Streptosporangium sp. NBC_01755: one gene and its partner. The main gene of each other region encodes a partner of the protein of the gene in region 2 in a complex. Links are inferred from orthologs where the notes say so. Each region holds a gene or a part of one and is shown on either strand. Other genes may lie near its edges.

What was found.
Region 1: the proteins of dnaB (region 2) and dnaG are in contact, whole or in part, in a crystal structure (PDB 2R6A), measured with the Geobacillus stearothermophilus proteins. The link is inferred for Streptosporangium sp. NBC_01755 from one-to-one orthologs. Residues at the interface, in WP_033016901.1 of Geobacillus stearothermophilus: Ser13, Glu15, Ala16, Gln18, Glu91, Leu92, Asp94, Ala95, Val96, Pro97, Thr98, Ala99, Ala100, Asn101, Tyr104, Tyr105, Ile108; in WP_049624496.1 of Geobacillus stearothermophilus: Lys456, Leu457, Leu458, Pro459, Ala460, Asn463, Ala464, Leu467, Leu535, Leu536, Ile537, Ala538, Gln544, Glu545, Asp548, Tyr549, His552.

Annotation. Positions count from the first base shown.
Region 1 is NZ_CP109131.1:5,688,564-5,693,626, reverse strand. Bases 1,467-4,426 are described here. They hold dnaG (DNA primase), read right to left. Parts: upstream 3,892-4,426; coding sequence 2,041-3,891; downstream 1,467-2,040. Other genes in these bases: OG884_RS27195 (M23 family metallopeptidase), read left to right, coding at 4,150-4,426; rpoD (RNA polymerase sigma factor RpoD), read right to left, coding at 1,467-1,888. Outside these bases: OG884_RS27210 (MGH1-like glycoside hydrolase domain-containing protein), read right to left, coding at 1-594; more of rpoD, read right to left, coding at 752-1,466; more of OG884_RS27195, read left to right, coding at 4,427-4,983; OG884_RS27190 (deoxyguanosinetriphosphate triphosphohydrolase), read right to left, coding at 5,010-5,063. UniProt on the Escherichia coli protein: RNA polymerase that catalyzes the synthesis of short RNA molecules used as primers for DNA polymerase during DNA replication.
Region 2 is NZ_CP109131.1:3,480,370-3,485,442, reverse strand. What follows is about bases 783-3,752. They hold dnaB (replicative DNA helicase), read left to right. Parts: upstream 783-1,574; coding sequence 1,575-2,930; downstream 2,931-3,752. Other genes in these bases: OG884_RS16230 (hypothetical protein), read right to left, coding at 3,614-3,752; OG884_RS16235 (DUF5335 family protein), read left to right, coding at 3,190-3,555; OG884_RS16245 (MATE family efflux transporter), read right to left, coding at 783-1,236. Outside these bases: more of OG884_RS16245, read right to left, coding at 1-782; more of OG884_RS16230, read right to left, coding at 3,753-3,775; OG884_RS16225 (ABC transporter permease), read right to left, coding at 3,893-4,618; OG884_RS16220 (ABC transporter ATP-binding protein), read right to left, coding at 4,624-5,073. UniProt on the Escherichia coli protein: The main replicative DNA helicase, it participates in initiation and elongation during chromosome replication. Travels ahead of the DNA replisome, separating dsDNA into templates for DNA synthesis.

The sequences.
Region 1 (5,063 bases), 2.2 Mb from region 2 along the record:
CCGCCGGTAGGCGTGGCGGACCGGGGGCAGCGCCTCCAGCGGGGCGTCCCAGACGGGGCTGTCGTCCATCCCCGACTCCCATGGATGCACGATCGCGGCCAGCCCTCCCCCGCCAAGGTCCCTGGACGTGGCGAGGTAGTCGTGCTGGGCGACCAGCATCGGGTAGATCCGCCGTACGAGGGCCGCGGCCGTGTCACGGTCGACCGCGTGCCTCCACACCCACCACAGGGCCAGCGCGTGCAGCGGCGGCTGCGTCAGCCCGGAGGTGCACACCCCGTTGGGAGAGGCTCGGTGCTCCTTTGAGCGCCAGACCGACGGGCCGGGGAAGTAGACCTCCGCGTGGGCGGGCTGGAAGACGATGTGCGGCACCATCCCGGTGTGCCACTGCCCCGCCAGCAGGCTGAGCAGCTCGGTCCCGGCCCTACGGGTGTCCCAGCGGGCCAGGCCGATCGCGACGAAGGTCGAGTCCCAGTTCCACTGGTGCGGGTAGAGGCCCGGCGCGGGCACGGTCGCGGCCCCCGTCGAGTTCGCGTCGAGCACGGACCACGCCTCGCGCCCGAGCGCGGCATCGTCGACCGCCGCTCGCGACTCCATTCGCCCAGTCTGCGCCTGTATCGGCCAGGAGAACAGTCCAGCGTCGCCCCGGCCTTTCCGAATGCGGGGAAAAGGCCCGCGAAACGATGCGGGAAAAAGGCCGCGAAACGGCGCGGCCCCGGGAACCTGGGTTCCCGGGGCCGCGCCGTGTGGCTCCTCAGTCGAGGTAGTCGCGAAGCATCTGCGCCCTCGTCGGGTGGCGTAGCTTGGCGAGGGTCTTCGACTCGATCTGGCGGATGCGTTCACGCGTCACGCCGAACTCCCTGCCGACCTCCTCCAGCGTCCGGGGGTGGCCGTCCGCGAGCCCGAAGCGCAGCTGGATGATGCGCTGTTCACGATCTGAGAGCGTCGCGAGGATGTCGTCGAGCTGGTCCTGCAACATGATGAAGGCCGCCGCCTCCATCGGGACCACCGCGTCCGCGTCCTCGATGAAGTCACCGAGGTCGGAGTCCTCCTCACCGATCGGCGACTGGAGCGAGACCGGCTCCTGGGCGATCCGCTGGATCTCGATCACCCTGTCGATCGGCAGGTCCATCTCCAGGGCGATCTCCTCGGGCGCCGGCTCGCGGCCGAGGTCCTGGTGAAGCTGACGCTGGACGCGCACCAGCTTGTTGATCGTCTCGACCATGTGCACCGGAATCCGAATGGTGCGCGCCTGGTCCGCGATGGCCCTGGTGATCGCCTGGCGAATCCACCAGGTGGCATATGTGGAGAACTTGTAGCCCTTGGTGTAGTCGAATTTCTCGACCGCCCGGATGAGCCCGAGGTTGCCCTCCTGGATGAGGTCCAGGAACAGCATCCCGCGTCCCACATATCTTTTGGCGATTGACACGACCAGCCGCAGATTGGCCTCGATCAGCCGCTGTTTGGCCCGTGTGCCCTGCCAGGCGAGCTCCTTGAACTCCGGGAAGACCAGACGCGAGACGACGCTGGTCAGCTTGTCCTCGGCGAACAGGCCCGCCTCGATGGACTTGGCGAGCTCCACCTCCTCCTCGGCCGTGAGCAGGGGCACACGGCCGATCTCCCGCAGGTAGATCCGGACGAGATCGCTGGTAGGAGCCCTTTTTCCGACATCCTCCTCATCGGACCGGGCGGGCTCCTCGTCGCTCTGGGGCTCAAGGACCTCCACTCCCTGCTCGGCGAGCATGCGAACGACGCGCTCAAGCGCGTCGGACGGCAGCTCGGACTTGTCGAGAGCGGCGGCCACGTCATCGACCGTGACGCTTCCGCGCTCTCTTCCCTTCGTGACGAGGTCGGCCACCTGGTCTACCGATGGCGGCCCACTTGGCAGCACCGATGCACCCACGGGAGACAGTCTGCTGTATTGGGTCCCCTAAATGGCAGACCTATTTTTGTCACCGAAGGTAAGGCCGCGATCATTATCGGATCGAGACCTTATTCGGGTTTGGTGGAATCGCCTCGCGGATATTAAAGCCAATTACGCGGTCAGCTCGCGGCGGCGCGTTCCCTCAGCACGCGCCGCTGCTGCTCGAGCGCGACCAATTCCGCGTACAACCGCTTGTAATCCTCCGGCGCCTCGACGGGATTGGTCCGCTCCATGCGTGATTTGAGCTGATCGAGCACCCGAGTGACGGTGATCAACTCAAGTGCCACCAGCAGTCCCGCCGCGTACCGTTCCTCACTTGTCAGGTCGGCGCGGATCTCCTCGACCGCGAAACGCGTCAGGAGTCCCCGCAGGGAGTCGTTCACGCCGCCCAGCAACCGGTCCACCCATTCCCGCCCGCCGGCTCCGGCCGCCGCCGTGCCGCCCGCGTCGGCGATGAGCTTGTAGAGGGCGAGATGTTCGGGAAGGGTGAACGCCTCCCCGCCCATCACGTCGAACTCCGGGCCGAGCAGCGCGGGACGTTGCACCGCCAGTTTGAGAATCTCGGCCTCGGTCCTGACCGTGGGGTCGGTCAGGTCGGCGATCTTCCTCGGCCTGGCCTTCTGGCGGGGACCCGGTTGTGCCCGCAGGGACACCTCCATGATCCGGTCCAGCACGAAGCCCTCGTCGTTGAAACCGAGCCAGCGGTCCAGGCTCACCGCGTACAGCTTGCGCAGTCCCTGGTCCTTGATCCGGGCCACGATGGGTGCCGCGGCGTCGAGCCCGGCGAGCCGCCCCTCGTTGGTGCTCGCGTCGTAGCGGGAGATCACGCTGCGAATGGCGAAGGCGAACAGCGGTTCCCTGCCGGCGATCAGGTCGCGTACGGCCGCATCGCCATGCCTGATGCGCAGGTCGCACGGGTCGAGCCCGTCCGCCTGCACCGCCACGAAGGTCTGGGTGGCGAACTTCTGCTCGTCGGCGAAGGCGCGCAGCGCCGCCTTCTGCCCGGCGGAATCGCCGTCGAAGGTGAAGACCACCTCGCCCTGGGAGCCCGTGTGGTCGAGCAGCAGCCGCCGGAGCACCTTGATGTGCTCCTCGCCGAACGCGGTGCCGCAGGTGGCCACCGCCGTCGGCACGCCCGACAGGTGACAGGCCATCACGTCGGTGTAGCCTTCGACGATCACGGCCTGGGAGCGCTTGGAGATCTCACGCTTGGCCAGGTCCACACCGTAGAGGACCTCACTCTTCTTATAGAGCGGGCTTTCTGGAGTGTTCAAGTATTTCGGCCCGTCTTCGGCGTCATTCAACTTCCGCGCGCCGAAACCAATGACATCACCGGTTATATCGCGAATAGGCCAGACCAGCCGTCCCCGGAAGCGGTCGATCGGACCGCGCCGCCCCTCCTTGGCCAGCCCTCCCTTGATCAGCTCCGCGCTGGTGAACCCCCTGGCCATCAGATGCCGCGAGAGCGCCTCCCACTCGGCCGGGGCGTACCCGACGCCGAAACGCTCGGCGTCGACCCTCTCGAACCCGCGCTCCGACAGGAACCTGCGCCCGATCGCGGCGTCGGGCGCGGCCAGCTTCGAGACGTAGAACTCGGCCGCCGCCCGATGGGCCTCGATCAGGCGGGTGCGCTCGCCCTGCTCGCGCCCCGGGACGTAGCCGCCCTGCTCGTAGCGGAGCTGGATGCCCGCCCGGACGGCCAGCCGCTCGACCGCCTCGCCGAACGACAGGTGCTCCAGACGCCGGACGAAGGTGATGACGTCACCTCCCTCGGCGCAGCCGAAGCAGTACCAGTAACCCCGGGTGGGGGTCACGTTGAACGACGGGCTCTTCTCCTCATGAAAGGGGCAGAGCCCCTTCAGGTTGCCGCCGCCCGCGTTGCGAAGCTGGATGTGCTCGCCCACGATGTCGGCGATCGGTGAGCGCTCCCGTACGAGCGCGATGTCCTCGTCACTGATCCGGCCTGCCACGCCGCGAGTCTAGTCCGGCCCCCTGACAGGTCGGAGCAGTCGGCCCGGTCCGCCTTCCGACACGTGGGAGCAGTCGGCCCGGTCCGCCTTCCGACACGTGGGAGCGGTGCCGCCGGGACGGGACGGACAGGAGGAACGATGACTTTCCCAAAGAGGTCGTGACCAACCATGACGTCGGTTACAAAGGTAAAGGTGGATTTTCGATAATGTACGCGGGTGGAGATCATGCGATCGGGGCAAAAGACACGATTGGCCGCTGTGACAGGTGCGGTGCTCGTTACCGGAGCCTGCGCGTCGCCAGGTGGGGTGGCGGGCATCGGCACGGTGACTCCGAGCTTCGAGGCCGCCGCCGGGGCGCCGGCCTCGGTCACCGCGACCATGCCCGAGGCGACGCCGACTCCCGCCCCGCAGACGGCGGTCGACCGTCCCAAGCCCGACCCCCCGGTGCAGATTCCGCCGCCGAAGGTTTCCGAACACACCTACGTCTTCCCGGTGAAGGACTGCTCGGTCGACTACCAGCGCAAGCTCCTGGTGCTGCCCAAGACCACGATCTGGGCGGCCAAGGGCTGTTCCTTCGTCTCACCGGTGGACGGCGTGGTCGACGAGGTCAACGTCAAGAACCGCTGGAAGCCCTCCACCGATCACGGTGCCGCCCGTGAGGGGCGCTTCGTCACGATCATCGGCGACGACGGCGTGCGCTACCTGGGCGGTCACCTGGACAAGGTCGCCCCGGAGATCAGGCCGGGGCTGCGCGTCAGCGCCGGCCGGCTCCTGGGCCAGATCGGCAACTCGGGCAATGCCCGCTCCATGGCCAGCAACCTCTATTTCGCGATCTCCTGGAAGACCGACCCCTCGCTGTGGTGGATCCGCCGGGGCATGGTCAAGCCGTGGAACTACCTGGACGCCTGGTCGAAGGGCAACCCCACGTTCTCCCCGGCCGACGAGATGCGGGCCGTGATGAAACGGACCGGGGCGGCTCCCAGGTGCGTCACCCTCTGCGCGTCGAAGCCGGCGCCGACGAAGAAGCCCTCCAAAAAGCCGGAGAAGCCGCCGGAGCCGGAGCCGGAGCAGGTCACGCTGGGCGGTGGCTGAGCGCGACGGCGACCGCCCTCAGGAGGTCAGCGACCCGCCAGGTGTCGGTGCCAGGCGACCGCGGAGGTGTCGGTGAGCGA
Region 2 (5,073 bases):
CAGCCAGAGCATCACCAGGCCGCCGCCCCAGAGGTCCACCAGCAACGCGGCGGGCAGGTAGGCGATCGTCGTCAACACCCCCGCCCAGGCCAGGTAGCGCCGGTCGCCGGCGCCGATCAACACGCCGTCCAGCACGAACACCACTCCGGCGATCGGCTGCAGGACGGCGACCACCCAGAGCAGGTCGAGCAGTTCGGTGGCGACGACCGGACTCACGTCGAACAGAGCGGGTACGAACGGCCTGGCCACCACCACGGCGAGGCCGAGCAGCACGCCGGAGCCCGCTCCCCAGATCACCATCCTCCAGGTCGCCCCGCGGGTCCCCGCCACGTCGCCGGCGCCCAGGGCGCGACCGGTGATCGCCTGTCCGGCGATCGCGATCGCGTCCAGGGCGAACGCCATCAGGATCCAGATCCTGATGGCGACGGTGTAGGCCTCGATCTGGTCCGCGCCCATGCGGGTGGCCACCGTGGCGGATACGGCCAGCACCGTCTGCAGGCACGCCGTGCGGATGACCAGGGCGATCCCGGCCGCGCCCGCCGCCCGTACACCCGCCGGGTCCGGGCGGAACGGCGCGCGGTAACGGACGAAGATCAGGGCGAGATAGACGACGGCGGCGAGCGACTGGGCCAGCACCGTACCCCAGGCCGAGCCGGCGATCCCCCAGCCCAGTCCCAGGACGAACGCGACGTTGAGCACCGCGTTCAGCGCGAAGGATCCCACCGACACCAGCAGCGGAGTCACGGTGTCCTGCATGCCACGCAGCACGCCCGTGCCCGCGAGCACCACCAGCATGGCGGGAACGCCGAGCAGGCTGATCCGCAGGTAGGTCACCGCCTGCCGGGCGAGCTCCCCCTCGGCACCGATCAGGTGAACCAGCCAGGGTGCCAGGGGCCAGACGACCACGATGATCGCCAATCCCACCCCGGTGGCCAGCCAGAGGCCGTCCACCGCCTGTCGCAGTGCCCGCCCTGTCTGGCCCGCCCCGATCTGCCGGGCCACCGCCGCGGTCGTGCCATAGGCCAGGAACACGCACATCCCCACCAGGAAGCTCAGCACCGTGCTCGCCACCCCCAGGGCGCCGAGCGCGGGGGCGGGCAGGCGGCTGACGATGACGGTGTCCGTCAGCAGGAAGAGCGGTTCGGCCACCAGGGCACCGAACGAGGGCAGTGCCAGCCGCAGGATCTGCCTGTCGTGGTCGCGACCGGATGGGCCGGGTCGACGGGTAAGAGTCACAGCTCCATTTTGCCTCTTACCTCTCAGCGGATCTTCAGCGGGATGAACCGGTCGGGTCATACCATCTAAGGCGACTCCCGGCGTGTCGCCCCAACTTTCTTTTCTCCACAGGCAGTGGATTACGTTTCCCCTGGTCAGAAAGGTATCCACAGCTGTGGACAACAGTTATCCACAGGACTGTCCCCAGGCTGCCCACACCTCTGGGGAAGAAGTGCACAGCTTATCCACACCTCTGTCGACAGCCCGCGTTGCCAGTCGGGGCGCGGAGCCGCGAAACTGTCACACCGGTCGGCTAAAAATAGAGATAGCGTAACTGTGTTCGAAAGAGGGGGTGTGTGGTGAGCATCGCGGAGCCACCGGTCTTCGAGCCAGGTTTCGAGCGCACCCCGCCGAACAACATCGAGGCCGAGCAGTCCGTCCTGGGCGGCATGCTGCTGTCCAAGGACGCCATCGCCGACGTGGTCGAGATCCTGCGATCCGACGACTTCTACCGGCCCGCCCACCAGATCATCTACGACATCATCACCGACCTCTACGGCCGCGGTGACCCCGCCGACGCCGTCACCATCTTCGACGAGCTGCAGAAGCGAGGCGAGGTCGCCCGGGTCGGTGGCGGAGCCTACCTTCACACGCTGACCGCCGTCGTGCCGACCGCGGCCAACGCCGGTTACTACGCGAGGATCGTCCGGGAGCAGGCCATCCTCCGCCGCCTGATCGAGGCAGGCACCCGTATCGTCTCCTACGGCTACGGCGGGCAGGACGAGGAGGTAGACGACCTCGTCGACCGTGCCCAGGCGGAGATCTACAAGGTCACCGAGCGCCGCACCTCCGAGGACTACATCCCCCTGGCCGACATCATGCCGGGTGCCCTCGACGAGTTGGAGGCCATCGGCGGCCGAAGTGGTCAGATGGTCGGTGTCCCCACCGGTTTCCAGGACCTCGACTCCCTCACCAACGGCCTGCACCCCGGCCAGATGATCGTCGTGGCTGCCCGCCCGGCCATCGGCAAGTCGACTTTGGGGCTGGATTTCGCCAGATCCGCCGCTATCAAGCATGGCATGACGACCGTGGTGTTCTCGCTGGAAATGTCGCGTAACGAGATCACTATGCGCCTGCTGTCGGCCGAGGCGCGGGTGTCGCTGCAGGCCATGCGCTCGGGCACGATGACCGACGACGACTGGGCCAAGCTGGCCCGGCGGATGGGCGAGGTGGCCGAGGCGCCACTGTTCATCGACGACTCGCCCAACATGTCGATGATGGAGATCAGGGCCAAGTGCCGCCGTCTCAAGCAACGCAACGACCTGCGGTTCGTCATCATCGACTACCTGCAGTTGATGTCCTCGCCGAAGAAGACCGAGAGCCGCCAGAACGAGGTCTCGGAAATCTCCCGGGCCATCAAGCTCCTCGCCAAGGAGCTGGAGGTGCCGGTGATCGCGATCTCCCAGCTCAACCGCGGTCCCGAGCAGCGAACCGACAAAAGGCCCATGGTTAGCGACCTCCGCGAATCCGGAAGCATCGAGCAAGATGCCGACATGGTCATCCTGCTGCACCGGGAGGACGCCTACGAGCGCGAGTCGCCCAGGGCGGGCGAGGCCGACCTGATCGTGGCCAAGCACCGTAACGGCCCCACCGCCACGGTCACCGTGGCGTTCCAGGGCCACTACAGTCGCTTCGTCGACATGGCCCCCCACTAGTCGGCACCCTTCTGGCCGGCTAATTCGTCTCAAGCGCGTCTTCATAACCTGTGACCACGCTCGGTCACCACCGAAAGTGAGCCGGCGCCGAAAACCGTACAGTCCCCCGGCCGCTTGCCCTGCCCGGCCGTATGGCGTTCGGGATCCTGCTGCCCCGACAGGGGGATTCCTACTCGATCGGGTGATGTGGCGCGGTCTCGGGATCGCTAAGAATGGGGCCGACGCAGCCTACGGGCTTCGACCGGGAGGGAACCATGACATGAACCAGCAGCGGCCGGAACTTACGCGTGAGGAGTGGCATGAGTTCTTCGACAACATGACGCGCAACTACGAGGGCACCGAGGTGACGATCGAGGTGATGAGCAAGGAGTTCGGGGATCTGCTGGAGGCCGAGAAACTACCGCTGGCCTACCTGGAGTACGACGCCAAGGACGATCAGTTCTCGGCCGGGGTGGGGGGCCGTGACGGGCGCTATCCGGTGGTGCTGCGCCATACCGTCGACCACCCGCAGAGGATCCTGACCGACACCATGCAGCAGGGCACGATGCGAGTGTTCGACGTCTTCGACGCCGATGGGGGTCAGACGATCGTGACCCTCTACCTGACCTCGGTCTCCTCAGCGTAGCCACGCCCTCCCTACGCCCGGGAGACAACCGTTTCACCTTCTGCCCGTTTTCGGAGAACTACTCGCGGTGCCGGCAAGAAACCTGCGGGATCCGGCCGTCCGCGCCGACCCGTGCGATCGCGGCGTCGATCTCCGCCAGAGCCGCGTCCGTCGAGAGCGGTCGTCCGGCGAAGGTGGTGCTCGCCGCGGTGTGGGCGTGGTCGACGATGACGGCGACCACGTACGTCGAACTCCTCCCGGGGAGGGAGACGGAAAGAAGCCGTGGCTCGTCCCTGCCCCTCGCAAGGGACGAACCACGGCGGACTGTGCGGGCGTACGCGGATCAGGCCCCGGGCCGCTACTCCCAGCGGAACAACCACGCGGCCAGTCCACCTGTGGCCAGCACGGTCACCGCCATCACCAGCAGGTGCAGCGGCTGCGGCGCGTGCCCCGCCCACGCGGCGCGGAGTGCGTCGGCGAACGGGGCCATCGGCAGGAAGTCGCCGATCCGCCGCACCAGGTCCGGCATCAGTTCGCGGGGAATCCACATCCCGGCCATGAACAGCAGCGGGAACATCAGCAGCGAGCCGATGCCCGGCGCGGACTTCGCGCTGGGTGCCACGGCGGAGATCAGCAGCCCCAGGCCGAATATCGAAGCCGTGCCGAGCACGAACACCCCGGCGAAGACCAGCGGGCTTCTGGGCGGGATCGAGCCGAGAACGAGATAGCCGAGGCCGATGAGGAGGACCGTGGCGACGATCGCCACCGCGAGGTTGTTCACCACCTGGGCGACCAGCAGCCGGACCGGGCTGACCGGGGTGGTGGACAACCGGCGCAGCACGCCGCTCTCCCGGTAGCCCACCAGCGTTCCCGGCAGGACGGTCAGCGCCATGGTCACCACGGACAGGATCACCATCATGCTCGGGAGCTGAGTGTCGATCATCCGCTCCCCGCCCAGGTCGGGGGTCGCCTCTTGGAGGCCGGGGATGCTGCCCAGCACGAGCAGCAGCACCAGGGGCAGCAGCACCGCGAAGATCGGGCCGCCGGGGTCCCGAAGGAAGAGTTTGGCCTCTGTCGGGATCATCTTGTTCACGAGGAGATCTTCTTTCCGGTGAGGCGCAGGAAGGCGTCGTCGAGGGTTGCCTGCTCCACACGCAGGTCGGCGGGTACGACGTCGGCGGCGGCCAGGGCGGTCGTGATCGCGAGCAGCAGGTTGCCGGTACCGGTGACCGCGACCTGTCCGCCGCTGCGGTTCACCCCGGTGACCTCGGGCAGTGCCCTGAGCACCGAGTCGTCGAGCGGGTGGGAGGGCCGGAACCTGATGGTCTGTTGCCCGCCGACCCTGGCGATCAGGCCCGACGGGCTGTCCATCGCGACCACCTGGCCGGAGGCGATCAGCGCGAGCCGGTCGCAGAGCCGCTCGGCCTCCTCCATGAAGTGGGTGACCAGCAGGATCGTCACACCGTCGTCGCGTACCTGTTCGATGAGCTCCCAGGTGTCCCTGCGGGCCTGGGGGTCCAGCCCCGTGGTCAGCTCGTC